DNA from 2 places in the Halobacillus sp. ABH2_015 genome. Region 1 is predicted to be linked to the other one. Evidence: a T-box and tRNA genes for the amino acid it is inferred to sense, from the RefSeq annotation. Region 1 holds a T-box; the other holds one or more tRNA genes.

Evidence for each region. A T-box is a leader RNA that pairs with one kind of tRNA and senses whether it is charged. The one in region 1 lies ahead of ACXAD6_RS12330 (valine--tRNA ligase), so its partner is inferred to be a tRNA-Val.
Region 2: it encodes a tRNA-Val, which carries the amino acid that the T-box ahead of ACXAD6_RS12330 (valine--tRNA ligase) is inferred to sense. The anticodon was not compared.

Annotation. Positions count from the first base shown of each region.
Region 1 covers NZ_JBSWUG010000002.1:2,309,902-2,325,198, reverse strand. The annotation lists gene lon (endopeptidase La) at 1-464, shown strand, start outside; gene yihA (ribosome biogenesis GTP-binding protein YihA/YsxC) at 454-1,041, shown strand; gene ACXAD6_RS12390 (transporter substrate-binding domain-containing protein) at 1,271-2,104, shown strand; gene ACXAD6_RS12385 (amino acid ABC transporter permease) at 2,184-2,849, shown strand; gene ACXAD6_RS12380 (amino acid ABC transporter ATP-binding protein) at 2,878-3,600, shown strand; gene ACXAD6_RS12375 (LiaI-LiaF-like domain-containing protein) at 3,656-4,147, opposite strand; gene hemA (glutamyl-tRNA reductase) at 4,395-5,768, shown strand; gene ACXAD6_RS12365 (cytochrome c biogenesis protein) at 5,782-6,600, shown strand; gene hemC (hydroxymethylbilane synthase) at 6,616-7,545, shown strand; gene ACXAD6_RS12355 (uroporphyrinogen-III synthase) at 7,545-8,321, shown strand; gene hemB (porphobilinogen synthase) at 8,324-9,310, shown strand; gene hemL (glutamate-1-semialdehyde 2,1-aminomutase) at 9,328-10,614, shown strand; gene ACXAD6_RS12340 (LysM peptidoglycan-binding domain-containing protein) at 10,788-11,747, shown strand; gene ACXAD6_RS12335 (hypothetical protein) at 11,744-11,932, opposite strand; T-box leader at 12,059-12,280, shown strand; gene ACXAD6_RS12330 (valine--tRNA ligase) at 12,369-15,011, shown strand; gene ACXAD6_RS12325 (bifunctional folylpolyglutamate synthase/dihydrofolate synthase) at 15,070-15,297, shown strand, end outside.
Region 2 covers NZ_JBSWUG010000002.1:947,511-962,807, reverse strand. The annotation lists gene ACXAD6_RS04980 (NAD(P)-dependent oxidoreductase) at 1-155, opposite strand, end outside; gene ACXAD6_RS04975 (nitrilase-related carbon-nitrogen hydrolase) at 265-1,155, opposite strand; gene ACXAD6_RS04970 (CoA-acylating methylmalonate-semialdehyde dehydrogenase) at 1,338-2,810, opposite strand; gene ACXAD6_RS04965 (SDR family oxidoreductase) at 3,046-3,906, shown strand; gene ACXAD6_RS04960 (hypothetical protein) at 4,019-4,510, shown strand; gene ACXAD6_RS04955 (DUF4257 domain-containing protein) at 4,534-4,863, opposite strand; gene ACXAD6_RS04950 (hypothetical protein) at 5,086-5,358, opposite strand; tRNA gene ACXAD6_RS04945 (tRNA-Val) at 5,536-5,608, opposite strand; gene ACXAD6_RS04940 (ribbon-helix-helix protein, CopG family) at 5,728-6,132, opposite strand; gene ACXAD6_RS04935 (antibiotic biosynthesis monooxygenase) at 6,263-6,562, shown strand; gene ACXAD6_RS04930 (DUF2254 domain-containing protein) at 6,776-8,104, shown strand; gene ACXAD6_RS04925 (biotin/lipoyl-containing protein) at 8,160-8,405, opposite strand; tRNA gene ACXAD6_RS04920 (tRNA-Val) at 8,560-8,632, opposite strand; gene ACXAD6_RS04915 (alpha/beta hydrolase) at 8,870-9,598, shown strand; gene ACXAD6_RS04910 (YjcG family protein) at 9,634-10,149, shown strand; gene ACXAD6_RS04905 (GNAT family N-acetyltransferase) at 10,155-10,583, shown strand; gene ACXAD6_RS04900 (DUF421 domain-containing protein) at 10,688-11,365, shown strand; gene ACXAD6_RS04895 (MBL fold metallo-hydrolase) at 11,352-12,251, opposite strand; gene ACXAD6_RS04890 (hypothetical protein) at 12,275-12,586, opposite strand; gene ACXAD6_RS04885 (hypothetical protein) at 12,644-12,886, opposite strand; gene ACXAD6_RS04880 (DUF1360 domain-containing protein) at 12,868-13,206, opposite strand; gene ACXAD6_RS04875 (hypothetical protein) at 13,262-13,495, opposite strand; gene ACXAD6_RS04870 (CotY/CotZ family spore coat protein) at 13,685-14,158, shown strand; gene ACXAD6_RS04865 (CotO family spore coat protein) at 14,203-14,730, opposite strand; gene fabI (enoyl-ACP reductase FabI) at 15,236-15,297, opposite strand, start outside.

The DNA of each region.
Region 1 (15,297 bases):
CGTTGACGGGTAAATTGGGAGATGTCATGAAAGAATCCGCTCAGGCAGCCTTCAGTTATATCCGTTCACGCGCGGCTGAACTTGATATTGATCCGGAATTCGTGGAGAAGAACGATATCCACATTCACGTACCTGAAGGAGCGACACCGAAAGACGGCCCTTCAGCGGGGATAACGATGGCCACCGCTCTTGTATCCGCTCTTACCGGACGTCCTGTCCGCAAGGAAGTCGGGATGACTGGTGAAATCACACTCCGCGGCCGTGTGCTTCCAATCGGCGGCTTGAAGGAGAAATCTTTGAGTGCGCACCGGGCGGGCTTGACGAAAATCATCATTCCTGATGAAAATAAAAAAGACCTGGAAGATATTCCAGACAGTATTAAAGAAGGCTTGACCTTCGTCCCTGTGAAACACTTGGATGAAGTATTGGATCAGGCATTGGCGGAGGGTGCACATGAAGGTTAATACCGCAGATATCGTCATTAGTGCGGCGAGCAGGAAACAGTATCCCAACCAACCGATTCCGGAGATCGCCCTTGCCGGGCGGTCCAACGTCGGTAAGTCATCGTTTATTAACAAGATGATTCAACGAAAGAACCTGGCCCGGACATCTTCCAAGCCGGGAAAAACGCAGACGCTTAACTTTTATATCATCAATGATAAATTCCATTTCGTTGATGTGCCCGGTTATGGCTATGCGAAAGTTTCCAAAAAGGAACGGGCCAAATGGGGAGCGATGATGGAGGAATATTTTGCTGAGCGTGAACAGCTGAAAGCGACCGCGCTCATCATTGACGTCCGCCATAAGCCTTCCGAGGATGACCAGGCGATGTATGACTATTTGAAGCATTTTGACGTGCCGGTGATGGTTATTGCAACAAAGCTGGATAAAATTAAAAAAGGGCAGCGCCATAAGCAGCTGAAAATGATTCAGGAGGTGCTGGAAATGGAAGAAGAGGATACCCTTATTCCATTTTCATCCGAAACAGGTGAAGGAAAAGATAAAGCCTGGAAAGCGATGCTCTCTCATCTGCAGGTATAAAAGAAGACCGTTCTCCCTATGGGAGAGCGGTTTTTTTATGTATTTTTCTATTAAAGAGGAGGAATATCGAGTATTTATAAGGTATATCTAGTATTTATGCATTATATCCGCTGTACCCTTCTATTTACCCATTTTTAGAATCTCACTAATTTTGGGAAATATTTGATAAATCGATATACTTTTAATATTACAGAAAGATGACAAACAGAGAAGGGATGATACAGGGCTGATGAAGAAAATGAATGGGATGCTGCTGTTATTCATGACTCTGGTGCTGGTGCTTTTCCTTGCTGCTTGTGGAAGCAGTGACGATGGTGCTTCCGGAGATGAAGGAGACAGTGGTTCAGAGGATACATCAGAAAATAATACGGATTACGAGCTGGTGGAGGAAGGGACATTTACCTTTGCGGCTTCCGGAGAGTTCCGTCCTTTCAGCATGACAGGGGCCGATGGAGAGATGGAAGGCTTCGATATTGACTTGGCCAATGCCATTGCAGAGGAACTGGGACTTGAACCGAGTCCTCAGAAACAGAAGTTCGCTAGTATTGTAGAAGGGGTGAAAACCGGTCGTTTTGACGCAGCGGTCGCCAGCCATACGATTACAGACGAGCGTAAGCAGGAGGTGGACTTCTCGACACCTTATTATTACTCAGGTGCACAGATTTTCACCCGTGCAGACAGTGACATTGAAACCCTTGAGGATCTGGAAGGCAAAGAAATCGCTCTTTCTAAAGGATCCACATACAGTCAGTATGCAGAAGAAGTGACGGAGAATATCAAGACCTATGACAGTGATGTCGTAGCCCTGCAATCTTTGTCCAAGGGTCGTCACGATGCTGTCATTACCGATTTTTTGACCGGAAAGGAAGCTTCCGGTGAAGGGCTGGATATCGAGGCCAAGGAAATGATTGAACGCAGCGAGCAGGCCGTCGCTGTATCGAAGGAAAACACAGAATTACTAGATGAGATCAATGCAGCACTGGAAACACTTCGAGAAAATGGTACCCTTTCTGAAATCAGTGAGGAATATTTTGGGGATGACATCACAACGCCTCCTGAATAAACCGTGATGTTAGACAGGAACGAAGGTGAAGAGTGCGCAGCCGCGTACTCTTTTTCATATGACAGAGGAGTTGGTGCAGATGTATTTGAATGTTGTTCATTTCTGGGATTCATTGATCAGCAGCCGGGGGATGTTCTTTGAAGCGGCTCAGCTGACGCTCGCCTTAACGGCTGTCTCCATTTTTATTGCGATTTTCATCGGTCTTATGTTTGCTTTTATGAAGATTTCCGATATCAAAGTGTTGGAATGGATAGCGAATATCTACATTTATGTAGTCAGAGGAACACCGTTGATCGTCCAGATTTTTGTTTTCTACTACGGGCTGACCGAAATATGGATGATCAGTGGGTTCTGGTCGGTAGCGCTCGGTCTTGCCTTCCATAATGGAGCCTACATTGCTGAAATATTCAGAGGTTCAATTCAGTCGATAGGAAAAGGACAGACGGAAGCAGGGCGCTCCCTCGGAATGAGTCAGGCGCTTACGATGCGCCGGATCATTCTGCCTCAAGCGTTCAGGCGTGCGTTGCCACCGCTGGGAAATCAGTTTATTATTGGGTTGAAAGATTCATCCCTGGCTGCATTTATCGGGGTATCGGAGATTTTCGCTGTCGCCACCACTCAGGGGGCGAATACCTTTGATTACATGACCTGGCTGCTTGTCAGTGCGGTATGGTATTTGATTCTGGTCTTCCTGCTGACCCTTGTTGTCGGGGCTGTTGAGAAGAAACTGGCGGCCAGCGATTAATGGAGGAGGAAATCGATTGTCTGATTATATGATTGAAGCGAATCAATTAAATAAATATTTTGGAGACCTGCACGTCTTGAAGGATATTGACTTTCAAGTAAAGGAAAGTGAAGTCGTCGTCTTGATCGGGGCCAGTGGTTCCGGGAAAAGTACGATGCTTCGCTGCCTGAATTTCCTGGAAATGAAAAATGGCGGAGAGCTGTACATTCAGGGGAAAGAAATCAATCCGAAGAAGGATAACCTGAACGAAGTGCGCCAGCGGGTCGGAATGGTATTCCAGCACTTTAATCTGTTTCCGCATAAAACGGTGCTCGGGAATGTAATGGAAGCTCCGCTGCAGGTAAAAAAGCTCTCCAAGGCGCAGGCGGAAGAGGAAGGGAAGCAGCTGCTTGAAAAAGTCGGGCTCGGCGATAAGGCGGATGTATTCCCGTCCCGCTTGTCCGGTGGACAGAAGCAGCGTGTAGCCATCGCTCGCGCCCTGGCGATGAAGCCTGAAATCATGCTGTTTGATGAGCCTACTTCAGCGCTTGATCCGGAGCTTGTCGGAGAAGTGCTTCAAACGATGAAGACCCTTGCTCAGGAAGGGATGACGATGGTCGTCGTTACGCACGAAATGGGATTTGCCCGTGAAGTGGCCGACAGAGTCGTGTATATGCACGATGGAAAGATCGTCGAGAGCGGGACCCCACAGGAGATTTTCGAAAATCCGAAAGAAGAGCGGACACAAGCCTTCTTAAGTTCTATCCTGTAAAAGAAAAACAAGGCTGTCGATGAATGTCATCGACAGCCTTGTTTTTCTGCTTCTCTTACGTTTTCTTTTTAAGAAGGTACAGACCGAAGGCAATCAAGGCCAGAGGCCAGAACCTTTCGACTAATAGGAAGAATTGGTTGATCCACTGCATCCAGGCAGGCATGGTGGGTGAAAAAAGGACAAAAGCTCCTGTCCCGAGCAGGACTAGGGCTGGAATGAGTCCTTTTTTTGTTTTTCTATACTGAAGCAGAAAAGCGGCGCCGACAATACAGAGGTACACGCCCCAGTGATCGCGCCAGAAAACCAGCTGATCAACAGCTAGAAAATGAATCCCGAAACCAGTAACGATCGTTCCTGTAAACAGACTGGAAGTATCTTTACTCACATAGCTGTGAAACAAAAAGGCTGCGCCGACCAGCACGAGCAGGAACGGCCACGAGTAAAACGGCTGCAAGTGGGGAATATTGAGATGACGAAGAAAAAAATACGCACCCAGTCCAATGAAGAGAAACCCAAGCAGGGTATGGTTTTTATTCAATGTGCTCACATCCAGTCATTATGTAATGATAATGTTTGTTCCTTGATATTCTCCTGTAGATTTGGTATATTACAAACGAATTATAAATTAGATTCGTTCTAATCTAATAATTATAAGTATTTGATTGAATAACTCTATTTCATCCTATCATAACAGATTCAAGATCTGTTCATAATTGGGACAAAAAATCTTCCGTTATTTATGTTATAATCTACACTACAGGAGAAAATCTGCACGTGTAATGGGGGTATACGAAATGCACATTATAGCCGTCGGTCTTAATTACAAAACAGCCCCTGTGGAAATTCGAGAGAGGCTCACATTTTCTGAAGAGAAGCTTGAGGAAGCTATGGCCCAGTTGAACGGGCGTAAAAGTGTCCTGGAGAATGTGATTATTTCTACATGCAACCGTACGGAAATTTTCGCCGTCGTGGACCAGATCCATACAGGACGGTATTATATTAAACAGTTTTTAGCTGACTGGTTTCAAGTGGATAAAGAGGCGTTCACCTCTTACCTTGCGATATATGAAACAGATGGAGCTGTCGAGCATCTACTGCGCGTCACTTCCGGCCTTGATTCCATGGTTCTCGGAGAGACGCAGATCCTTGGACAGATGAAGCAGGCGTTTCTGCGTGCGCAGAATGCAGGCACGACGGGAACAATTTTCAACCAGCTGTTCCGACAGGCCGTCACCATGGCGAAGAAAGCACATAGTGACACGGAAATCGGTGAAAACGCTGTCTCGGTCAGTTATGCAGCTGTTGAGCTGGCGCGGAAAATCTTCGGTGACCTCGTTCATAAGCACATTGTGATTCTGGGTGCTGGAAAAATGGGCGAACTGGCCGCCAAAAACCTTCACGGATCCGGTGTTCGTAAAGTGACTGTGATCAACCGCACGCTGGAAAAAGCGCGGACTGTTGCCGGTCAATTTAACGGGTATGCCCGGACGATGGATGAACTGGAAGCGGTACTCGCGGATGCGGACATCGTCATCAGTTCTACAGGTGCGTCCGAATATGTGATTACGAAGGAAATGATGGAGCCCGTTCATAAGAAACGGAAGGGCAAGCCGCTTTTCTTCGTCGATATTGCTGTGCCTAGAGACCTGGATCCAGCGATGGAATCATTGGAAAGTGTCTTTCTCTATGATATTGATGACCTTCAGGGAATCGTAGATGCCAATCTGGAAATGCGCAGACAGGCTGCGGAGGAAATCGAGATTATGATGGAAGCGGAAATCGTGGAGTTCAAGCAGTGGCTCCAGACGATCGGTGTAGTTCCAGTGATTTCTGCGCTTCGTTCCAAAGCCCTTGATATCCAGTCGGAAACGATGAAAAGCATTGAACGGAAAATGCCTGACTTATCCGACCGTGAACGGAAAGTGTTGAACAAGCATACGAAGAGTATCGTCAACCAAATGTTAAAAGAACCGATCTCACAGGCCAAGGAACTGGCGGCCCAGCCGGATTCTGAAGAAACCCTGAAGCTGTTCACCCAGATCTTCGGTATTGAAGAGCAGGTGGAAAAAGAGGTCCAGGAGCAGGAAAAAAAGAACAGCTCAGCGAATGAGCGTCATATAGAGGCCGATCATTCTGTTTCCATCATCAGCCCTATGATTCATTCCTGAGGGGGGCGGCTCCATGTTTGAGTTGAAATGGGTGTACGAGCTGATCCTTTTCCTTTATGGACTCAGCCTGATCGGGTATTTTATTGATTTTGTCCAGACAAACCGGAAGGCCAACCGTGCGGCCTTCTGGTTGCTTAGTATGGTCTGGGTTCTGCAAAGCGTCTTTCTGTTGTCCCAGTTTTTCATGAACGACAACTTTCCAATCATGACGGTTTATGACGGCTTATATTTTTATACGTGGATTCTCGTCACGTTTTCTCTATTAATCAACCGGCTGTTCAAAATGGATTTTCTCGTATTCTTTACGAATGTCGTCGGTTTTTTGATTATGATTATTCATATTTTCACAAGGGCTCAGAATGTAATGGAGAAGGAAGGGGTGGCGCTGGTCAATGAGCTTCTCGTCATCCACATCAGCCTGGCGATTATCTCCTATGGCTTTTTCACGCTTTCCTTTATTTTCTCCATCATGTATTTACTGCAGTACCGGCTGTTAAAAAAGAAAAAATGGAATGCCAAATTGTTCCGGCTCGGTGATTTAACAAAGCTGGATCATTTTTCTTATATTGCGGTCATTTTAGGCGTGCCCCTCCTCCTCATTGCCATCATTCTCGGGGTTGTCTGGGGTTATGTTTCAACAGATGTGTTCTACTGGTATGATTTTAAGACGCTCGGCTCTTTCCTCGTGTTGATCGGTTATATGATTTATCTCATTCTGCGGGTGGTTAAAGGGTATCAGGGACGGACCATTTCCATATTTAACGCCGCCGCCTTTTTATTTCTACTTATCAATTTCTTTTTATTCAGCTCCCTATCCAATTTTCACTTTTAAAGAGGAGGAACAAGCATGAGGAAAATCATTATCGGCTCTAGAAAGAGTAATCTGGCCATCACTCAGACGGAATGGGTGATCGATCAGCTGAAACAGATTGATCCATCCTACGATTTCGAAATTAAGCGGATCACGACAAAAGGGGACCAGATCCTTGATGTGACGTTATCTAAAGTAGGAGGCAAAGGCTTGTTCATCAAAGAGATCGAACAGGCGATGTATGACGGTACCATTGATATGGCTGTCCATAGTATGAAGGATATGCCGGCTGTGGTGGCTGAAGGGTTGACGGTCGCTTCCGTACCCATCCGTGAAGATCACCGCGATGCGTTCGTTTCCAACGGTCACGTTGCCTTGAAGGATCTTCCGGAAGGTGCCATCGTTGGGACCAGCAGCCTGCGCCGCGGGTCTCAGATCAAAGCGGTCCGTCCGGATCTTGAAATTAAATGGATCCGCGGGAATATTGACACGCGCCTTAGAAAGTTGAAAGAGGAAGATTACGACGCGATCGTTCTGGCCGCTGCCGGTTTGAAGCGGATGGGCTGGGATGACAACCTTGTTACAGAGTATTTGGAGCCGGAGGTTTGTGTACCTGCTGTCGGTCAAGGAGCGCTCGCTATCCAGTGCCGTGAAGAGGATAAAGAACTGCGTGATTTTCTTATGAAACTGAATCATGAATATACGCAGACGACAGTGGCGGCCGAACGGAAATTCCTTCACGACTTGAATGGCGGATGCCAGGTTCCGATCGGCGGGTACGCTTACCGGAAAGGCGATGATATCGTTCTTACCGCTTTAGTGGGAACGCCGGACGGCGAAACGATTCTTCATGAGACGGTCACTGGACAGGATCCGATTGAAGTCGGGCGTCATGCGGCTGATCTTTTAAGAGACCAGGGGGCACAGGAGATCGTTGATCGTGCCAAAGAGGAGTATGGTCAGTAATGGACGCGCCACTGCAGGGGAAGAACATCCTCATTACTAGAGGCAGATCCCAGGCGGCGCCGTTGAAAGAGCGGATTGAGGAAGCGGGCGGTGTTCCAAAACATACCCCGCTTCTCGCTTTTCAATTGAACGATCAACAGAAAAACGAACACATAGTAGAAGAACTTCACGAATTTTCCTGGATTTTTTTAACCAGTTCCAATGCCGTGAAGTTTTTTTTCAAATGGCTGGATAGGCATGGCCGGGTTCTTCCTGATCAGGTCCGTATAGCTGTCATCGGCACAAAAACAGAACGTGCGCTGCAGAGGTATGGAAGAAAAGCGGATTTTTTGCCTGCATCCTTTCAAGCGGCTAAAATGGAAGAGGAATTTTTTCAAATGTACCCGGATCCGGGAAAGCTTTTATACATACGGGGAAACCGTTCCCGGGACGTTCTTCCGGAAGCTTTTCGTAAACGTGGCGTGTTTTTCAAATCGCTGACCGTTTATGATACGCTGTTATTGACGAGTAATCAAAAAAATATTACCAGCTGGCTGGAGAACGGGGACCTGGATGCCTTGACGTTTACAAGCCCGTCCACCATACAGGCTTTTAAAGCGGTGACGAAGGGCAGCCGGGAAAACGGGTTGTCCCTGCCCTGCTTCTGTATCGGACCGACGACGGCCCGGAAAGCGGAGGCGGAAGGGTTTACCTGCGTGTTCACTCCGCCGCAGTATACCATAGAACACATGGTGGAACAGATGGTTTTCTATTTTAAGAACGAAAGGAATCGATAGGAATGAAAGATCTGCAATTTAAACGGCACCGTCGACTGCGCCGCACGGAATCCATGAGGGCGCTCGTAAGAGAAACACATCTGCGCACAGATGATTTGATCTATCCGATTTTTGTCGTCGAAGGCCGGGATATTAAAAATCCAGTAGCTTCCATGCCGGGAGTTCATCAAGTGTCTCTTGACCACTTGACGTCCGAAATGGAGGAGCTTGTGACGCGAGGCATCCGTTCAGTGATCGTCTTCGGAGTTCCTGGACATAAGGATGACGTCGGGAGTGAAGCTTATAATGAAGAAGGCATCGTCCAGCGTGCGATCCGCCAGATTAAAGAAGAGGTACCTTCCCTGACCGTCATTGCTGATACATGCCTGTGCCAGTATACCGATCACGGTCACTGCGGCATCGTTCGTGACGGGGACATCGCTAACGATGAATCCTTAACCTACATTACCCAGACAGCTGTCACCCAGGCACAGGCCGGTGCGGATATTATTGCTCCGTCCAATATGATGGACGGCTTTGTCGCAGCCATCCGCCGGGGACTTGATGAAGCCGGCTTCAGTCATATTCCAGTGATGTCCTATGCCGTGAAGTTTGCGTCCGCCTTTTACGGTCCATTCCGCGATGCTGCTCACAGCTCTCCTCAGTTTGGAGACCGCCGTGCTTATCAAATGGATCCATCTAACCGACTGGAAGCTCTTAGAGAAGCAGAGTCTGACGTCGAGGAAGGCGCTGACTTCCTTATCGTCAAACCGGCACTGGCTTATCTTGATATCATGCGGGAAGTGAAAGACCGTTACAACCTGCCTGTCGTCGCCTATAACGTCAGCGGCGAATATTCCATGATCAAGGCTGCTGCCCAGAACGGCTGGGTCAATGAAAAAGAAATCGTCCTTGAAAAGCTGACCGCTATGAAGCGGGCCGGTGCGGATTTGATCATTACGTACTTCGCTAAAGATGCGGCAGACTGGCTGAAGGAAGACCAATCATAAGAAGGAAGGTGCTGACGATGAAAAACTTTGATCGTTCCAAACAAGCGTATCAGGAAGCTGTAGAATTGATGCCCGGGGGAGTCAACTCTCCGGTTCGTGCATTCAAATCCGTAGGCATGGATCCGATTTTCATGGAAAAAGGAGAAGGCTCCAGGCTGTTTGATGTCGACGGCAACGAGTATATCGACTATGTTCTTAGTTACGGCCCGTTGATCCTCGGCCATGCCGATGAAAGGGTGACCGACGCTTTAACAAAAGTGACGGCCCACGGGACAAGCTTCGGAGCGCCGACAGAGATTGAAAACCAACTGGCTGATCTCGTCCGCGAGCGCGTCCCTTCTATTGAAATGCTGCGTATGGTCAACTCCGGGACAGAAGCTACGATGAGTGCCCTGAGAGTGGCACGCGGTTATACCGGCCGGGATAAAATCCTTAAATTTGAAGGGAACTATCATGGTCATGGAGACTCTCTGCTGATTAAGGCTGGATCCGGAGTGGCGACACTCGGCCTTCCAGATTCACCGGGTGTCCCAGCTTCCATAGCCCAAAACACGATTACGGTCCCATACAACGATCTGAAAAGTGTCCAATATGTCTTTGAAGAGTACGGGGATGACCTGGCGGCGGTCATTATTGAGCCGGTATCCGGAAACATGGGTGTGGTCCCTCCGAAGGAAAGCTTCCTCCAGGAGCTTCGCCAGCTGACCGAAGACAATGGGACGGTTCTGATCTTTGATGAAGTTATGACGGGCTTCCGTGTCGGCTACCACAGTGCTCAGGGCCATTTCGGTGTCACTCCGGATATGACCTGTCTCGGTAAGGTGATCGGCGGCGGACTTCCTGTCGGTGCCTATGGTGGGAAGCGCGAAATCATGGAACGTGTCGCGCCGGTTGGTGATATCTACCAGGCAGGGACGTTATCAGGGAACCCGCTAGCCATGACGGCCGGGTATCAGACGATATCTGCGATGACAGAGGAAGCCTATGCTTCCATCAGTGAACGTGTGGATCAGCTGATTGAGGGTTATAAAAAGGCGGCCGAAACCTATGACATTCCGCTTACCGTCAACCGCGCAGGTTCCATGGTCGGTTTCTTCTTTACCAACGAACCTGTCTATAACTTTGAAACGGCTAATCAATCAGACCTGGATATGTTCAAGAGATACTATCAGGGCATGATTCAGGAAGGTGTCTATCTTCCACCTTCCCAATTTGAAGGAATGTTCCTTTCCGTGAAGCACACGGAAGCAGACATTGAACAAACGATTGAGGCAGTCAACAAAGTATTTTCAACACTTAACTGAACGCCCCTTTTAGAAAACAGGCAGCCGTTATCATCGGCTGCCTGTTTTTTTGGGGGAGAATACCGGTGGATAGCAGGATGTTTTACGGCGATTCCTCCCATTCATGTATATAACGATATCTTCCGCATAAGGTGTTAGTAGAGAACAGGAATACCTTAGGGAGGGACTCTGGATTGCCGAATAAACAAAATGTATTTTCCTTTTATCTGGATGAATCGATATGGTTTCAGGAAGGACAGGGTGTAAGAGAGCTGATTGGTATTTCTTTAGAGCCAGATATTACGATTGAAGACCGCGGAGATGAAGTCTGCCTGAAGGGGACCGTTGATCTCGGCGGTGAATATATTCCAACGGGCCCTCAATCCGAAGCGGAGCCTGCGGGAGCTTCGGGAGCAAGGGTGATGGATAGTGTCGAAGCGCAGGATGATGGTGTCTACGTCTTTTCCCACGCTTTTCCAGTAGAGATTCGGGTCCCATTGGAGCGTGTTTCCAATTTGGATGATGTGCTGATTGACATTGAGACGTTTGATTATGAACTGCCGGCTGACCGTCAGCTCCGCCTTCACGCACAAATCACGATTAACGGAGTCGAGGAAGCCCGGAATGAAGCGGCCAATGACGATGCGTTCGATGAGCCTGTCCAGGCGGGACCTGTCAACTTCAAGGAGGAAACGCCGGAAGCCGAGCGGGCGGTTCCCGAAAAAGAAGCCCCTGTATTCCGGATGAACGGACAGGAACAAGAGGAACAGGAACAGAACGATGACGGACGTTGGTTTTACAAGAAATCACAGAGCTTTCCTGAATTTTTTGGAACAGAGCAGGAAGCTGTCCATGACATCCAGGCTTCTCCCGACAGTACGTCAGACTGGGGAGAGGTCAGTGTGGAGGAGTCCTCAGAGTCCAGTGAATCGGAGGCGCCCCCTGGTGGGATGGATGGCATCAAACAAATTTTCAAGCACTTGTTCCCGAACCGTGAGGATACGTATACCCGGATGAAAATGTATATTGCCCAGGGGGAGGAGACTTTGACTTCCATCGCTGAGAAGTATGATGTTCCAGTCAGACAGCTGGAGCGTGTGAACAGCTGTGATGAGGATGTAGCCCCTGGACAGATTGTGTATATTCCTGATTAAATCCATTTGTATTTAAAAGCCAGCCACAGACCGATGACGAGTCCGAGAAGGAAAATATCGAAGGTCGTCGGCCAGAAAATGGTACGTAAAGCCTGGAAAATCACAATCGGAAGCAGCGAGGTTTCAATGACAATCAACCACGTTTTACACCATGGTGGCAGCCGGTAGCGGTACATTCGGCTCATCTGTACACCTCGTTTCTTAAATATAGAAGCCCGCAGGCCCTGTCTGCGGGCTTCTGCATATTTTTTGTCAGACAGTTGACTAAAGACGTATGTTCTATATACAATATGTAATATAGTCTTTATACGTGAAATGCTTAGATAGGGAGTAGTACGTAATCATTTCTTCCAGAGAGGAAAACGAATGGTGGAAGTTTTCCATGAACCCTGATTATGAAAGTCGCCCTTGATGCAGCTTCTTTGAACATGAGTAGGAGAAGCCGGTTCGAAGCCGTTATGATTGTGAGTGTGCAGGAGTCTCTCCTGTGAAATAAGGTGGTACCACGGAAATCAAACCCTTTCGTCCTTTTACTGGATGAAAGGGTTTTTTTATTTTCCCGGCTGGTAAACCCCTTGCAGAGTGTAATGACTGATAACAATTAAAGGAGGAAGATCAGAAATGAGTGAACAGGATCTTTCAATGCCAACCAAATATGATCCGGCCGCTGTCGAAAAGGACCGGTACCACTACTGGGTGGATGGGAAATTTTTTGAAGCCGAAGGAGATACGGACAAAGAACCGTATACCATTGTTATTCCCCCGCCGAACGTTACAGGAAAGCTTCACCTCGGCCACGCATGGGATACGACCCTGCAGGATATTTTATCCCGTGTGAAGCGGATGCAGGGCTATGATGTCCTGTGGCTGCCCGGGATGGACCATGCCGGAATCGCTACACAGGCGAAGGTGGATGCCAAACTTCGTGAACAGGGGGTTTCACGACACGACCTCGGCCGTGAGAAATTCCTTGATAAAGCATGGGAATGGAAGCATGAATATGCGAAGTTCATCCGCGCGCAGTGGGAAAAGCTCGGCCTCGGCCTAGATTATTCCCGCGAACGGTTCACGCTTGATGAAGGTCTTTCCGACGCTGTTAAGGAAGTATTCGTTACTTTATATGAAAAAGGCTTGATTTACCGAGGGGAATACATCATCAACTGGGATCCGGCTACACAGACGGCTTTATCGGACATCGAAGTCGAGTATAAGGATGTCCAAGGAGCGTTTTATCATATGCGCTACCCGCTGAAGGATGAAGAAGGGTCCATCGAAATTGCTACGACCCGTCCGGAGACGATGCTTGGGGATACCGCCATTGCGGTTCACCCGGAAGATGAGCGCTACAAGCATCTGATTGGTAAAAAAGCGGTTCTTCCTATTGTGGGAAGAGAAATTGAAATTGTCGCTGATGACTACGTCGACATGGAATTTGGTTCAGGTGCTGTGAAGATTACGCCGGCTCACGATCCGAATGACTTTGAAATCGGGAACCGCCACGATCTTGAGCGTGTGCTGGTCATGAATGAAGACGGTACGATGAATGAAAATGCCGGGGCGTACAAAGGGATGGACCGTTTTGAATGCCGCAAGCAGATTGTCAAAGATCTTCAGGAGCAGGGCGCCCTGTTTGAAATAGAAGATCATATGCATTCCGTCGGTCACTCCGAAAGAAGCGGGGCTGTAGTCGAGCCTTATCTTTCCACACAATGGTTTGTTGATATGAAGCCGCTGGCGGATGCCTCCGTCGACCTTCAAAACGGAGACGAAGCCGTTCAGTTTGTTCCGGACCGTTTTGAAAAACCATATCTGCATTGGATGGAGAACACCCGTGACTGGTGTATTTCCAGACAATTGTGGTGGGGCCATCGTATTCCGGCCTGGTACCATAAAGAGACCGGCGAAATTCACGTAGGCAAAGAAGCGCCGAAAGACCCTGAAAACTGGAAGCAGGATGATGATGTCCTGGATACGTGGTTCTCTTCCGCCCTCTGGCCGTTTTCAACGATGGGCTGGCCGGATGAAGGAAGCAGTGACTATAAGCGCTATTTCCCGACCAACGTTCTCGTAACCGGCTATGACATCATCGGGTTCTGGGTAAGCCGGATGATCTTCCAGTCTCTTGAATTCACCGGCGAGCGTCCGTTCAAAGATGTTCTTATTCACGGTCTTGTCCGCGATGCAGACGGCCGTAAAATGAGTAAATCCTTAGGAAACGGCGTCGATCCAATGGATGTCATAGAGAAATACGGGGCGGATTCGCTTCGTTACTTCTTGTCCACCGGATCATCTCCAGGTCAGGACCTGCGATTCCACTGGGAAAAGGTGGAGTCTACATGGAACTTCGCAAACAAAATCTGGAATGCCTCCCGTTTTGCTCTGATGAACATGGGCGGGTTGAAATTTGAGGATATCGATCTATCCGGAGAAAAATCCGTTGCGGATCAATGGATTCTCACACGACTCAACCAGACGATCGAGCAGGTAACGACCAACATTGATAAATACGAATTCGGGGAAGCCGGACGTCACTTGTATAACTTCATCTGGGATGATTTCTGTGACTGGTATATTGAAATGGCGAAACTTCCATTGTACGGGGAAGATGAGCAGCGTATTCATACCACCCGTTCGATTCTGGCTTATACGCTGGATCAGACAATGAGAATGCTTCATCCATTCATGCCGTTCATTACAGAGGAAATCTGGCAGCACCTTCCTCATGAAGGGGAATCCATTACCCAGGCATCCTGGCCTGTCGTAAAAGAAGATTTCCATAATGAACAGGCGGTTGCTGAAATGGATCGTCTCGTTTCCATCATCCGTTCCGTTCGTAACATCCGTGCCGAAGTAGACACACCGATGTCCAAGCAGATTCAGCTTCTGATCCAGGCGAAGGATGAGGATGTTGTTCAGGAGCTCGAGAAGAACCGCTCTTATTTAGAGAGATTCTGCAACCCGAGTGAACTGACGATTGCCACCGATCTGCAGGCTCCGGAAAAAGCGATGTCTGCCGTCGTTACGGGTGCGGAACTTTACCTGCCGCTCGCAGGCCTCATCAATATCGAGGATGAGATCAAGCGTCTTGAAAACGAGTGGAAGAAATGGGATCAGGAAGTGACCCGCGTGCAGAAGAAACTTTCCAATGAAGGTTTCGTAAGTAAAGCCCCTGAGCACGTGGTTGAGGAAGAGCGGAAGAAAGAAACCGACTATCTTGATAAACGTACGAAAGTCGAAGCGCGTATTAAAGAACTGAAAGCCTAAGAGGAGAAGGAGGGTATTCTACGGAATACTCTCCTCTTTTTAAAGAGAGGGAAGACTTATGAATTACGAAGAAGCGGTGCAATGGATACACGCCAGGGAAAAATTCAAAATCAAACCGGGCTTGAAACGGATGGAATGGATGATGAAGCGTCTGGATCATCCAGAACAGAAGATATCCGCCGTTCATATAGCAGGCACGAACGGCAAGGGATCGACAGTTTCTTTCTTAAGGCATATTCTGCAGGGACAGGGTTTAGCGGTGGGGACTTTTACCTCTCCGTATATT
Region 2 (15,297 bases), 1.4 Mb from region 1:
CCTGTCGGGCAGGCCTGAATGCAGGGCGCATCATAGCAGTACAGACAGCGGTTGGACTCCTCCATCGCCTCCTGGGCATTCAATCCATCATGGACCTCATTAAAATTCACCTGAAGATTCTCCAGTGATATCCCCTTGCTTTTCAACTGAGTCACGCTGATCCCCCTCTTTCAGTAAGATACGGATTTATAAAAAAAGCCCTGCATAGATCCTTTTCAGCCCCCGGCCCTATGCAGAACTCTCTGTTCAGATCGTGATGGGTCATTACGGGAGAAGCTCACCCATTTTTTCATACGTTTCCGGGCGTCGGTCACGGTAGAACTGCCAGGTGTCACGAACTTCACGGATGAATTTTTTGTCCATTTCCCCGAGGATGACCTCATCCTGATCCCGGCTGCCTTCTGCGACAAAGCTGCCGCGCGGGTCAACCAGGTAGGACTGGCCGTAAAACTCGCCCATATTCCATGGACCTTCGTAGCCGACACGGTTGATCGCCCCCAGGTAATAACCGTTCGCAACGGCATGGGCCGGCTGTTCCAGCTTCCATAAATATTCGGAAAGTCCGGCTACGGTAGCCGATGGATTGAAGACGACTTCTGCACCGTTCAGACCAAGGACACGGGCACCCTCAGGAAAATGGCGGTCGTAGCAGATGTAGACCCCAACCTTGGCATAGGCCGTATCAAAAACCGGGTAGCCGAGGTTGCCTGGTTTAAAGTAATATTTCTCCCAAAATCCATACCCTTTGTCCCCAACACCCACCTGCGGAATGTGATGCTTTCTATATTTGCCGAGATAGGAACCATCCGCATCAATGACCGCCGCTGTGTTGTAGTACGTGGCAATCCCTTCCCGCTCATAAATCGGAAGAACAATGACGACCGACAGTTCTTCAGCCAGATCCTGAAACAGCTTCGTCGTCGGACCGTTCGGAATTTCCTCTGCGGCGTCGTACCATTTCGGGCTCTGCTCGGAACAGAAATATGGACCATAGAAAATTTCCTGCAGGCAGATGATCTGCGCTCCTTGTTGCGCCGCTTCACGTACCAGAAGCACATGCTTTTCGATGGACTGCTGCTTGTGGACCTCTACAGGTTCACTACCATCCACATCATGTGAAGCTTGAATTAAACCGATCTGTACTTTATCTGACATAAGTGCTCCTCCTCCTACCGCTTTAATTTTATAAAATTCATAATATTTAGTTATTTAATCATACAATACAGGTTTTTGTCGGAAAATCCATTATACAAAGTGTCAAAACCTTGCTGGATCCATTGTTAAAGATGGAAACAAAGAAGGAAGAAGCGCCCCATCTGCTTCTTCCTCCATCTTCCTTAATACCAGCGCTGTGTCAGCATTTTACGTTTCGTATAAAAGTTCAAGCCATCTTTTCCATTGGCATGCAGATCCCCATAAAACGACTTTTTATTTCCGGAGAACGGGAAAAAGGCCATCGGTGCAGGTACATTCACGTTCACTCCGAGCATTCCCGCATCCATTTCTTCCCGGAACTGCTGGACTGCTTTTCCGCTGGACGTATAGATGACGGCACCGTTGGCAAATTCTGACTCATTCGCCGTTGCGATCGCTTCATCAAGAGTATTCACCCGGACGATGCTTAAGACAGGGGCAAAAATTTCATCCTTCCATATTTTCATATCCTTGGATACATGATCGAAAATGGTTGCGCCAAGGAAGTATCCGGAATCATGCTCCCGGAGCTCTACCCGGCCGTCTCTGATTAAGGCCGCGTTTTCTTTTTCTCCGGTTTCAATGTAGCTCAGCACACGCTCACGGTGAGCTTCACGGATTAATGGCCCGAGGGTTGTTTCATCATCGAGACCATTGCCTACATTCAACTGATCCGCTGCTTCTTTTATCTTTGCAGCAAGGCTGTCAGCCACATCGCCCACGGCAACAACGACAGAGCAGGCCATGCACCGCTCGCCCGCACTTCCAAAAGCGGCATTGATGATCCCTTCGACCGATTTATCCAGGTTACAGTCCGGCATAACGATGGAATGGTTTTTGGCGCCGGCCAGCGCCTGGACGCGCTTCCCATGCTGTGAAGCCGTTTTATACACATATTCCGCTACAGGCTGGGAACCTACAAAGGAGACAGCATCGACCTCTTCATGCTCAAGCAGGCCGTTGACGACATCATGCGCCCCGTTGACAAGGTTAAGCACGCCTTTCGGGAGTCCCGCTTCATGGATGAGCTCCACCAGCATTTTTGCTAAAATCGGCGTCCGTTCCGATGGCTTAAGAACAAAGGTATTCCCACATACAAGCGCAAGCGGGAACATCCAGAGCGGAACCATCATAGGGAAATTAAATGGGGTGATACCGCCGACGACCCCGACTGGATACCGGTACATCCCTGAATCGATGCCTTCAGCGATATCCGGAAGCACATCCCCCATCATGAGACTCGGAGCCCCTGCTGCAAACTCCACACACTCAATGCCGCGCTGTACTTCTCCTGTGGCATCCTTTTTCGTCTTTCCATTTTCCTGTGTCAACGCTTCAGCCAGTTGATCCCGGTTTTCAATCAGAAGCTGCTGATATTTGAACATGATTCTCGCTCGTTTCGGTACTGGAGTCTTCTTCCAGGACTGAAAAGCCTCTCTCGCTGATTGGACCGCTTGATCCACATCTTGTTTAGTTGAAATAGGGACCCTTGCAATGGTTTCTCCAGTTGCCGGGTTTGGAACTTCTTCCACCTGACCTCCTTCAGAAGGAACCCACTCGCCATGGATAAAGTTTTCAATAACCACCTGATTCGACTTCGAGAAAGTTGTCGCCATCCTGTCACCTCTTGTTTCATATATTTTTTCACTCAAGATAAGTATAAATTCTGAATTTTTACACATCAATGGACGAAACGTTAAATGAATGGCGGTTGGAATGAACAGAATGACACGTAAATCCTCTATCCAGCACCCTGGAAGAATGGAGGGATAAGAAGACGGTCACGAGGGAAAGCTAGCGGAAGTGGATCTGCACCAATTTTAACCATTTGTACATAGGGGGTTACGCATCATGAAGAAAAAGAAGGCCGTACAACCGGAACAGCATCAAGAACGACAGCCTGGTTACGAGTATGACATGAAGCCGCTGCCGGAGTATGCAGATGAGACCTATAAAGGAAGTGGAAAACTGGCGGGTAAAACCGCCGTGATCACCGGAGGAGACAGTGGGATCGGCCGAGCGGTCAGCCTGCTTTTTGCCAAGGAAGGCGCTGATGTAGCTGTCCTTTATCTGGATGAGCATGAAGATGCAGCCATTACGAAGAGCTTAATCGAGAAAGAAGGCAGGCGCTGCGAGCTGTATCACGGGGATATCGGTGGACCGGAGTTTTGCGAAACCATTGTCGAACAAGTAGTAAAGACATTTAAAACCATAGATATTCTTGTCAACAATGCAGCCGTTCAATATCCGCAGACAAGTGTGCTCGATATTTCCAATGAACAGCTTCTGGAAACATTCCGCGTCAATTTCTTTTCCTACGTTTATATGACGAAAGCGGTCCTGCCTCATATGAAGAAGGGATCCTGTATCATCAACTCTTCTTCGGTGACAGCTTACAAAGGGAACGATCAGCTCATCGATTATGCATCAACCAAAGGTGCCATCACCTCTTTCACACGTTCCCTCGCCGGATCCCTGATCGATCAGGAGATACGTGTGAACGGCGTGGCCCCCGGGCCGATCTGGACGCCGCTGATCCCAGCTAGTTTTGACAAGAAAAAAGTGGCGGAATTCGGTTCGGACAATCCCATGGGCCGTCCAGGCCAGCCGAGGGAAGCGGCCCCCGCCTATGTCTATCTGGCCTCCAGTGATTCCAGCTATGTCACAGGTCAGATGCTTCATGTAAACGGAGGAATTCCTGTCAACGGATAAAAAAGCTGCGGAAGCGGCTTTTTTTTCGTTCATCGATCGCCGTTTAACCGACTAACGGAGTGGTCGACGTGTTATAATTATCCATAATTGTATGGGAAGGATGGTGTCGCTTATGGCCCGAACCAGTTTCTGTCATTGTTTCAGCAATCAAGAAGACCTCGCTCAAGGTACAGCATCCACCCGGACCTATCTTGCCTTCTGTGTAGTAACCGGCAGGGAAGGTGCCATTGAGTTCAGCTTTCAGACGACCTATATCGATCAAAGCAAAGAACCCCCATTTGCTACATTCTACGGGGTGTCCAGCGAATGGGAAGAGGATGCCGACTCACCAAAAAAACTGCGGATCCACAGCCGCTCTCCGCTCACAGATGACGGGCAGACCCCGTGCGAAAAACCTTTTCTACGATCACAGGAACTCTTTTACTCGTACACCGTCAATCTGGATCTACATAAACTGAAAGCCTACCAGAAAAATCCCGATACTTATCTGACAACGATTCATTCGAAGGTGTTGTATGAGGAGTTAAAGGCGGTGTATACCGGCATCTTTAAAACAGCGCCTGTCGATACGGAGCATGATCATTTTATGCTTTTAGTGGATTGAAACAAAAAAAAGGATGGGTCCGGTCATTTTAAACGCTGGTTGATCCGGTCCAATCCTTCCACTTTCGCTTTCTCCACGTTCAATTCTCTTTTCAAAAGCACATTCTCTGCCGTCATCCCGGCCAGGATCGATATGCCAATCAATGTCCGCAGCAGGCCCGGTTCCGGTACAAGGTATGTGACTGCAAAAACCGCTGCTGCAGCGCCAATTAAAAAATCGGCTAAAAACCCGAGATAAATGCCCTTTGGACGTCTCCGCCTTCTTGGGAAAACCAAAACCTTTCCGTTTCTCATCAAATGAGCCACAACGCCTGTCATCCCTCCGATACAACCGGCAATCAGGAGCGTGTCCACATTATTGATCCCCCTAAACTTAAAAAAGCGGCCGCTGGAAGATATTTAGAAACATAAGAACTATGCACTAATCATCCACCAAAGCGGGCCGCCTCGATAAGTCTTTTATTGTATAAACGAAAAGTTACTATAATGAACATGCTACCTTCAGTGTACAACATTCCAAAAAGAAAATAAATACTTATTTTCAATTTTGTTCTTCAAATAACAATAAATGTAATTTTAAGTTTTTTTCACATCCAGTAAGTGTTGGATTTCTGCTTCATAGTAATCCACTTCTTTTTTGGAAGTAGCCTCCATCATACCCTGCAGCAAGGGTTCATAGTTTTTCTTCTCCATTTTGTCTGTAGATTGAAATACGGCTCTGCTCTCCTCATAGTGATCCAGAAATAATTGAAGCTTCATGTAATAGTACCGGGTTTCCTCCAATGAAACGGCTTCTCTGAAAGCATCCAGCAAATCATCGAATTCTTCATCTTTTTTCTTTTTCCCCATATCCTGCCTGCCGCACCTCCTGAAGAGATTTGTTAAAGAATTAATTTCTATTTATTACCCATTATACAAGAATATGTAACGGCTCACGTTAGAGAATCCGAATTTCTTCTATAAAAAAAGAAATGATACAGCCTCTCCTTGACGAGAAACTGTACCATTTCAGCACGTGGGTTTGTATGATTCCGATTGGGCTCGAACCAACGACCTCCACCCTGTCAAGGTGGCGCTCTCCCAGCTGAGCTACGGAATCAAAATAATAATGGGTATTTCCTGGTGACAAGTAATAATATACTACGGAAAAATCGGAGTGTCAATATAGTGTGAAGATTTTTTTAAAGGTTTGTAAATATGCACGAGGAAGGCTTCCCATCAAAGGTTTTTCAATAAGGTCCGGATCGCCGCTGAGCGGTCCATGCCATTCTCTTTTGCATAACTCTCCAGCTTCTTGTAGGATTCTTCATCCAAACGCACATGCAGGGATCGGGTCAGTTTATCCTCGGTCTTCTTTCGCGGGCGCCCACGCTTGATGTGCCGCTTTCCATCCTCATCCATCCATACATCAAGGGTGACTTCCCCTTCTTTTTCAATTACCTCGGCACCGTTGTTTTCTTCCCACAACTGCTGAGCCCTTTCCTTGTAACCGGTCATCTGCCGGATATCTTCTTCAGGGAGACCAGCATGTGCCGCCTTTTCCCTGAACTTATGTTTCAAAAATTCCTCCAGTTCTTCATAAGAAGAAAACGTCAACTGCTTCATAATCTCCGTCCTTTCCATCTCTGTCCATTATGCCGGAATTCTTAATGAAATGAAACAGCTTTAAACTTTTTTGTGGCACAAAAAACATTCATCTAGTATACTGGGATTGTTACTTTTTGTAGCACAAAAATGAAAGGCAGGAGATCCTATGTATATCGAATCGAAATATATAACCGTTAAGGAAGGGTACACAGAGCAGCTGGTTTCCCGCTTCAATCAGCCGCTTCCTATAGAAGACATGGAGGGATTCCAAGGAATGTCCATTGCTGTAGAGAAAGCCCGTAAAGGAGAACAGATGGTCATCATCACTACAAGATTCGCCTCCAAGGAAGATTATAAAGCGTGGAAAAAAAGCGATGCCCACGTGCAGGGCCACAAAACAAAACAAAAGCCTGATTTTGTTCTGAACACCTCTCTTGGCCTTTACGAAGAGATACTGAGTAAATAAAATAAAGAACCTCTATGTCGGCCAACATAGAGGTTCTTTGTTTATAATAAGGTCTCTCTTTCCTTATCCGGGAGGCTTCTTCCCTGTTTTCAATTCGATATGGATGATTTATGACGATTTCAAGGAAAGCGTGACGGGCTTTCTGTTTTGTAGGTTTTGTATATTTCGTTCATAATAGAAAAAGAACAATCATACAGAAGGCAGGTTTTTCACATGAATAACAGCAAACGATGGATTGATCTAAGAGACAGTTTTCTTTTTCTTCCCGCCATTTACAGCGTGATTTCCATATTGAGCGTTGTGATCTCCATTCTTCTTGATGAATGGATCGTATCCAATTGGAAGGACGCCCTTCCCGGTTTCCTCCTAACAGGCAGCTCAGTGGCTCAAACACTGTACGGATCGCTCGTCACCTCCATCTTAACGATGACAACCATCAGTTTCTCCACCATTATGGTTGTCCTTACAACCTATACCACTCAATTCTCTCCCAGGACACTTCAGGACTTTATGAAAAGCCGGATCACCCAGCACGTGTTGGGGGTCTTCTCCTTCGGCTTCATCTTTTCCCTGCTGCAGTTGTTCCTGCTTGGGAAGGATTCCGGATCCGGATTCATCAGTCCGTTTTTAACCGTTTTCGTATCCATCGTCTGCCTGGCTTTCTTTATCATTTTCATTCACCACTCTTCCCGTTTCATCAAAGTGAACAATTTAATCGGCACCATTCGCCAGAGCACGTCTGATTTGATCAACGGAACCTTTTCAGAGAAAAATTACGACCGTTACACCGAATGGGATCACGAGGAAATTGAAAGACGAAAGAATTCAGAGAAAAGAGTCATTGCGACAGGGGAATCCGGATATATCCAGAGTGTCAATTACTCTTCCTTGATTCAATGGGCGGAGAAAAATGACCTTTTATTGGAGACCACCTTTTCCATGGGGGAATACATTCAGAAAGAAATGCCCCTGTTCTATTACTGGGTAGAATCAGAGCAGGAGAACCTCACACCAGAAGAAGCAAGAGATTTTGTCGTGATCGGCAACGAGCGGGTCGACATTCAGGATATAGAATTTTCACTGCAGAAGCTTGTGGAAATCGCCGTGCGCGCCATTTCCCCAAGTCTCAATGATCCTCATACGGCCACGAACTGCATCAACCGGATCGGCTCCCTCCTCGTTGAGCTCGCCGATGTATATGAGCCGATCCGATATTACCCGGACGATAATGACCACCTCCGTCTTATCGCAGAGCCGGTACCTTTTAGTGAATACTTGTATAAATGCTTCTATCAAATCCGCATTTACGGACACCATGATGTGTCCGTCATGAACTCCGTGATGGAAGTATTGTACAAACTGGCATTCATACAAAAGGAGAAAGTCCAGGACGACGTGTGGAGATTCGGCCGTTACATTATTAAGGCTGTTGATGTAGAGAATATGGACGAGCTTGATTTTGAGCGGTTTAACCATCAGGCACAGAAACTGGCCGATGCGTGTGGGACAACCATTTCCTTGAAGAGCGATGATGCTTCATAACCTATGTACCAAATAAAGAGAACCGTCCATATTCCGGACGGTTCTCTTTTGTGTATTAATCGCTGCCGGATATGATCATATCGTCTTCCATCTCGGCAAGAAGGGTGGCAGGTGACACTTTATCACCTTTCTTAATATGAAGCTTTTTCAGGCTGCCGCTGATGCCCACCGCTACCTCTGACTCTGTCCCGTCCCGCTTAATAACAAAAAGGGGTTCCCATTCATAGACATACTCCCCGTTCTGAACGAGGACTTCGGTCACTTCTCCATAACACGGGGAAATGATTTTTTCGGGCCGCATGGTTCATTCCTCCTGTTCTCACCACGCCCGGTCCAGCTCAGGGCGTTTGAAACAGCATATGTGGGAGAAGAGGACAAGATGACTGGAAAATAAAAAAGAAGTGACGCAGCCTCTCCCTGGATGAGAAACTGCGCCACTCCGGCACTTTGTATGATGATTCCGATTGGGCTCGAACCAACGACCTCCACCCTGTCAAGGTGGCGCTCTCCCAGCTGAGCTACGGAATCTTATGTAGAAATTTGTCGTTTTTTGCTGACAAAGATTAATATACTATGGATCACAATTGAAGTCAACATGATTCGACAAACTTTTTTACAAACCTTCCTCCTCCCTCCATCATTTGGGTTATTGATCTGTTCCACTTTTTCAACAATTCTATGATAAAATAAGAAGTGCAACGTTTACATCGAATTTTAAGCGGGAAATTTTCATATACTTCCGTGCTGTAAGGAGGTGGTCTATTTATGGGTAGAGACGGATCCATGACCGAGTACACCATAAACAGTCAGTACTTAGACGAAGAAATGACCCTTCGTGTGTATACGCCGAACAACTTCTCTCCTCTATACAAGTACCATTTCTGTATCATGCAGGATGGAAACGATTATTACTCCATGGGGCGCGCTGCCACTCTGAGCGATAAGCTCCACAGGGAGGAACGTATGGAACGGACGATTTTCATTGGTATACATTACAAGGATAAATACGACCGCAGGGAGAAATACCATCCTGACGGCCCGAGACAGGGAGACTACGTCAGCTTCCTCATCAGGGAGGTCGTCCCATTTCTTGATGAACAGCTGCCCGGGTATAATATGGGGAGAGGCCGGACACTGGCCGGGGATTCCCTTGCCGGAACCCTTGCCTTAATGACAGCTGTTAAATTCCCGAATATCTTCGGAAATGTCATCATGCAGAGTCCTTATGTCGATGATCACGTCCTGGAAGTCGTCGACACAGGGCGGCAGCTTTCTTCATTAACCATCGATCACACCATCGGTCTGGAGGAAACGGACGTGGAGACGACAACCGGTGAGCGGATGGATTTTCTTGAACCAAATCGAAAGCTGCGGGATCTTCTACAGGAAAAGCCGGTCTCCTATACGTACCATGAGCTGGATGGCGGTCATACTTGGGGATCCTGGCAGAAGGATTTTGAACGGGCTTTATTGAACATATTTAGTGGTGAATAAACGTTTTAAAATGGGACAATCAGGAGGTTAGTTCAATGAAATACGGAATAGCAGTGTTTCCATCAAAAAAAGTACAAGATGTAGCGAATTCTTACCGCAAGCGATATGACCCTCATTACGCGCTGATTCCTCCTCACATTACGATGAAAGAGGCGTTTGAAGCGGAGGAAGATCAGATTGAAAGTGAAATCATCCCCCAGCTGAGGGAAATTGCCAAGAACACAGAGCCATTCTCCTACGGGGTGTACAAGGTAAGTTCCTTCTCTCCCGTAACCAACACCATCTACCTGAAGATTGAACCATCCGATGAAATTTTTGATTTGAATGATAAACTTTACACTGGTGTACTGCCGGAAGAAAAAGATTTCTCCTTCGTTCCGCACATCACGATTGCTCAGAAGCTTTCAGACGAGGAATTTTCCGATGTATACGGCAGCCTCACTATGCTTAAATTCGATCTGCAGGATCAGGTCGATCGTTTCCAGCTTCTTTACCAACTTGAAAACGGCGCATGGAGTGTCTATGAGACATTCCGCCTTGGCAGAGGGTGAAGCTCGTGGATATCCGGCAGGTCAGAAACAAACAGCAGCTGGACGATGCCTACACAGTGAGAAAAATCGTCTTTGTACAAGAACAGCAGGTACCTGAAGAACTTGAAATCGATGAGCATGATGAAGCGTCCCTTCATTTCACCGGGTATGAGAACGACAAACCGGTAGCCGCCGCCCGTCTCCGGTTTGTCCACGGATACGGGAAGCTTGAGCGCATTTGTGTTCTGAAAGAGAAACGCGGCCATTCCTACGGCAGACAGATGATTGAACAGCTGGAAGCCGCCGTGCGTGACTATGGGTATGACAAAGCCAAGCTTAATGCTCAAACCCAGGCGGAAGCCTTTTATGAAGCCCTCGGTTATGTCACGATTTCAGACAAATTCATGGATGCCGGCATCCCACATGTCACGATGGTCAAAGAATTGAATGAATAACCAGCTCCCGCCTATGGAAAGGCGGGAGTTTTTTCGTTTATATTCCACCCCTTTTGTCTACAATGAGGCATAGAAGAACGAAAAAGAAGGATCGTGACGCTTCAATGGAATATATACAAATTACGGTGGAGACTCTTTTCGGGTTTGCCGCGCTGTTTGTCATGACTAAGGTACTGGGTAAATCCCAGATTACTCAAATTACAGCTTTTGATTTCATCTCCGCCCTTGTACTTGGAGAGCTTGTAGGAAATGCCCTTTACGATCCTGACGTCGGTATTCCCGACATCGGCTTTGCCATTATACTGTGGAGCATCCTTATTTACACAACAGAGATGATCACGGAAAAGTTTAAAGGATCCCGGCAGCTTCTTGAGGGAAGCCCATCCCTCGTAATTTATCAGGGAAGGATTGACCGAGAGCAGCTCAAAAAAAATAAGCTGGATATCAACCAGCTTCAACACCTTCTCCGCTCCAAGGATGTCTTCTCGATCAGGGATGTGCAGTATGCTGTTTTGGAAACGGATGGAACCATTTCTGTGTTGAAAAACTCCCATTCTCAGAACGTCAGCCGAAAGGATTTGAACCTCCCTCCTCTTCCCGTCCCGCTTCCCCGTACCATCATCAGTGACGGGGAGGTCATCTGGGATAACCTGAAGGAAGCCGGGCTTGATGAAAATTGGCTGCATCATCAGCTGAAAGCCCAGGATTACGAGACACCAGAGGCCGTACTGTATGCAGAGTTCCAGGATGGTGACCAAACCTTGTTTGTCATCGGCTTATAGCCGAAAACACCCACTTATGATCAACCAGACGATCTTGAATCACTTCTGCTTTTTTCAAGGTTACGGCATAAGCGGTTACAGCCGTCCGATATAAGAGCCACTGCCCGAGCGCAGGCGCCTGCACATCCCACTTCGTACACAGAATGGAAATCAGCTCTTCGTGCGTCACCTCTCCTGTCGACTCCACTGCCGACTGGACAGCATCGAGGATACGCTGATGGTAGACGATATTTTGACGGATCGTTTCAGAGGGATCTTGTTCGAATGACCCGTGGCCGGGCAATGCCCCGGCACACGGGATAGCCAGAAGACGCTCCAGACTGTGGATGGTTTCTCCGGCATCCACCAGAAACGGGATCCGGTGCTTCTGGAGCGTCTCCAGACTGAAATAACTATCCGCGGCATACAGGACGTCTCCGGCTTTCAATGCAAGCTGATGATGACTGTGGCCCGGGAGCAGAAAAAGTTCGGCTGTGATCCTGCCGAAATCGACTTGTCCTTCATCGACAACCCTGTCAATCCGTACAGGGGGACCTTCAAGAAACTTATTACGGAGTTCTTTAAGCGGAGCAACCCCGCTGAACAGATAGAGCGGCTCCAGCGATGGATTGGAAAGGACCGACGCTTCCAATACGGGGGCAGATGTATGAACGTCATACGTATGCTGTACATAGGAAGCTCCGCCGTAATGATCCGCATGAGCATGGGTGATAAATAGGTGGGTGAGCGGAAGCTGCCGTTTTTCCAGTTCCTTCAGCACCTTTTTAACCGATGACCGATCGATACCTGAATCAATCAGCAGCCCTGTACCGCCTTTATGAATGTAGCCGATATTTACGGATGAATGATCATAGAAACACCAATCATTGATTTGTTTGAACGTCATCGTTACAGCCCCTTCAAGCATTTCTATACAGTTTCGCTGAAGTAGCTGCCTTTTCCTGTTACAGCAGCATAGGTTTTCACGCCGATGTTCTGATGCGCGGGGGATGCCGGCTTATGATCTTCGGCCTCTGCCGCATGGAATCCGGGCGTGGTGATAAACGGACTGTTTTTCTGATAGACAAGGCGGTCCTCTTCTCTCTGCTGCCGACCGGGTCGTTTCGTATCGAGGCTTGCCTTGAAAATTTTATCCACGGCAAAGGACTGCTGGTGCTGATTCACAACTCTTGTCTGGTAATCCTGATACTGGTAATGATTCACAGGCAGAATATATCCCATCCGGAACGCCTCCTTTATCTTCCATTACCCCGAAAACACCGAATTGAACCAGGCCTGTCATTCAAAAAACTTCTCCATCTTCCCTGCATATTTGTTTAGAAATTTTTCTACATCGGTCATCTGTTTGGTGAACCTTTTCTCCCAAGCTCCCAAATCCTTTTCCCACTGCTGGAATTTCTTGTCCGGCTGTTTGATAATGCCTTTATATTTCGACGTTTCCACATCGATTTCCTGCAGGACTTCAAGCAGCGTCTTTGCCTTCTTTTTTTCCTCTTTCCCCGTCACAGGCGGTCTGTCCATGCATACAGAACCGACTGCAGACCTGCGAGAGCAAAGACAAAGACGAGCCACTCCCCGTATGGGACCACCAGATAAAATACGACCATAATGATGGAGGACCAGACACCGACACACCACTGACAGCTCAAACCTTCACCAATAAACCCTTTAGGCTCGACCCACTCTTCTTCCACCCCTTGATCGTTCGTAACCAGCTTCACATTGAAAAACGGACGTCTCATCCACTCCATAATGTAATCACGTACAATCAAGCGGGTCAGACGGAAACTCGCCAGAGCAAGCAGCAAAAATTCTGCGATGGATAACATTTGATATCCCATCCTTTCTAAAGAAGAAAAAAGCCACTACATACATCGTAGTGGCTGCTTACTCAGTTTAGAACCAGCGGAATCCTCCACGACGGTCGGAAGACTCATCATCATGGCGTTTTCTAGAACTTGAACTGCTTTCGTCCGCCCCGGCTTCCCTGCGTTTCCTTCCGAAAAACGGATCCACACGGTCACTGCTTTCATCACGGTCATGACGTCCGCGGTGCTGCGGCTCAATAATGACATTATCAGCTTTAATAACAAGGTCTTTGACATGAATGACCTTTTTCTTCTCAGACATTCCCCTCACTCCTTAATCGAATTCATTGTTACTTTATGGTTTTCAGCTTGGCCGGGTATAGTCGTCCGCCCATACAAGACGAAAAACTTTGGGAATGCCTGAATACGGACAAATGCCCACACCGACAGCGCTGACAGACATATTCTAGTAAAGACAATACGTCAATGCGTATGGAAAGGGGAAAAAACAATGAGCTGTGGTAAAAAATACGATTCAGGCTCCTGTGTTATTGATATCCTAAAAGACATCGTGGATGCTCAGAATGACGTCCTGCACGATTGCACAACGAGCTGTGAACAATCAATCGCAGACCTTCTGGGTGACAGTAACGGAGGATCAGGTTTCGATACAGTACCTGTTATTCTTTACTGTAAAGACGGATGCAAGCCTTTTAAAGGTTACGGTTCAAAACGCAGCGGAGAGCGCTGTAATGTCAAAGGGAGCTTTTTCTTCCGCGTCAAGTCCGTAGACGACGATGGATGTGCGATTCTTGAACTTCTATTCTCTGACCGCAACGGAGACGATGAGGATTCAAGAGACGACGATCCGAAATCACCTGCTGATCAAAGCTGCCGCGACCTTCGCGCTTCAGGGATCTGCATCACGGTGGACTTGAACTGCTTCTGCCACGTTACCTGCCTTCCGGCTGCCAGCACGCTGTAAGAAATCAGAAAAAAACCGCGCAAACAGGCGCGGTTTTTTCTGTTTCAAAAGCCCAGTAGACGAATATCAATAATCGTATCAAAGTCAATCTCCCTCTGAAACGGCCGCTGAAACACCTTCATATGGACTTTACCATCCTGATAATCGGTAATGTACCCTCTGAGCTGATCTTCTTTGGTCGTCACTTCACATTTCATCTTCGGAACATGGGGGGATAATTGAAAAAAGTAATCCACTTTTTCCTCCAGGGAGAGTTCGTGGAATCGCTGCCTGCGCTCCCGGCTGGATACTTGCTTTTCTTCGTTATCCCGATCGTTTTCCACCTCAGGCGTGTCGGTATTCTCCGGAAGTAGTTTTGTTACTTCTTCTGTATGAGCGGCATGGGTTCGGCGCATCCGTGCTTCTTTTTCATATCGTGGTGTTTCTTTTGCAGCGGGCTGTTCAGAACCACGTGACCTTACTGAGCGTTCCGTGCGGAAACTCGTCTGCATAGGAACAACGGCAGGCTTTAGATTTTTCGGCTGAACAATGTAAAGCATCGGCTGCTTGGCAAGACGTTTTTCATCGGCCATGTTCGATCTCTCCTTTTCCAGTCGGTCATCACCTTATGTATATGCCCTGTCTTTCTCCCATGTTCATTTTCGACGATCATCGTGGAAGTTTCCGTATTATTTACACATTCTTTCTCTTGATCCTCATCCTGTTAGGAGTGACACGGCTGTGAAAATGATTTACATGGATCATTGACGGTCGAACATGGAACCCCTCATTTTCATCTCTTCTTTTCATTGCACAAGAAAAAAGAGTGATTTTCTTTGATAAATCAAAGAAAATCACTCTTAATTAGATGGGACACCGTTGATTCCATGACGAGCGTTCGATGGTGACGCCTGTGGGAACAGCGCGATCCGGAGATCCACTTGGTCCAGTGGTCTTCCTCCCCAAGTCAGCTGAGGTCGTGCCCGCGGCAAGCATCCATCGACAAGCGATTCGTGAAAATCAACAACAACCTTTAACCACATCTCTTGATAGGAAGGAGGATTTCAGTGGCCTCATCAAAATGGACGGATTTTTTCTTTAGTAAGCGACAATACTGAATCCGGAGTCAACGTGGATGATTTCCCCTGTCACACCACGGG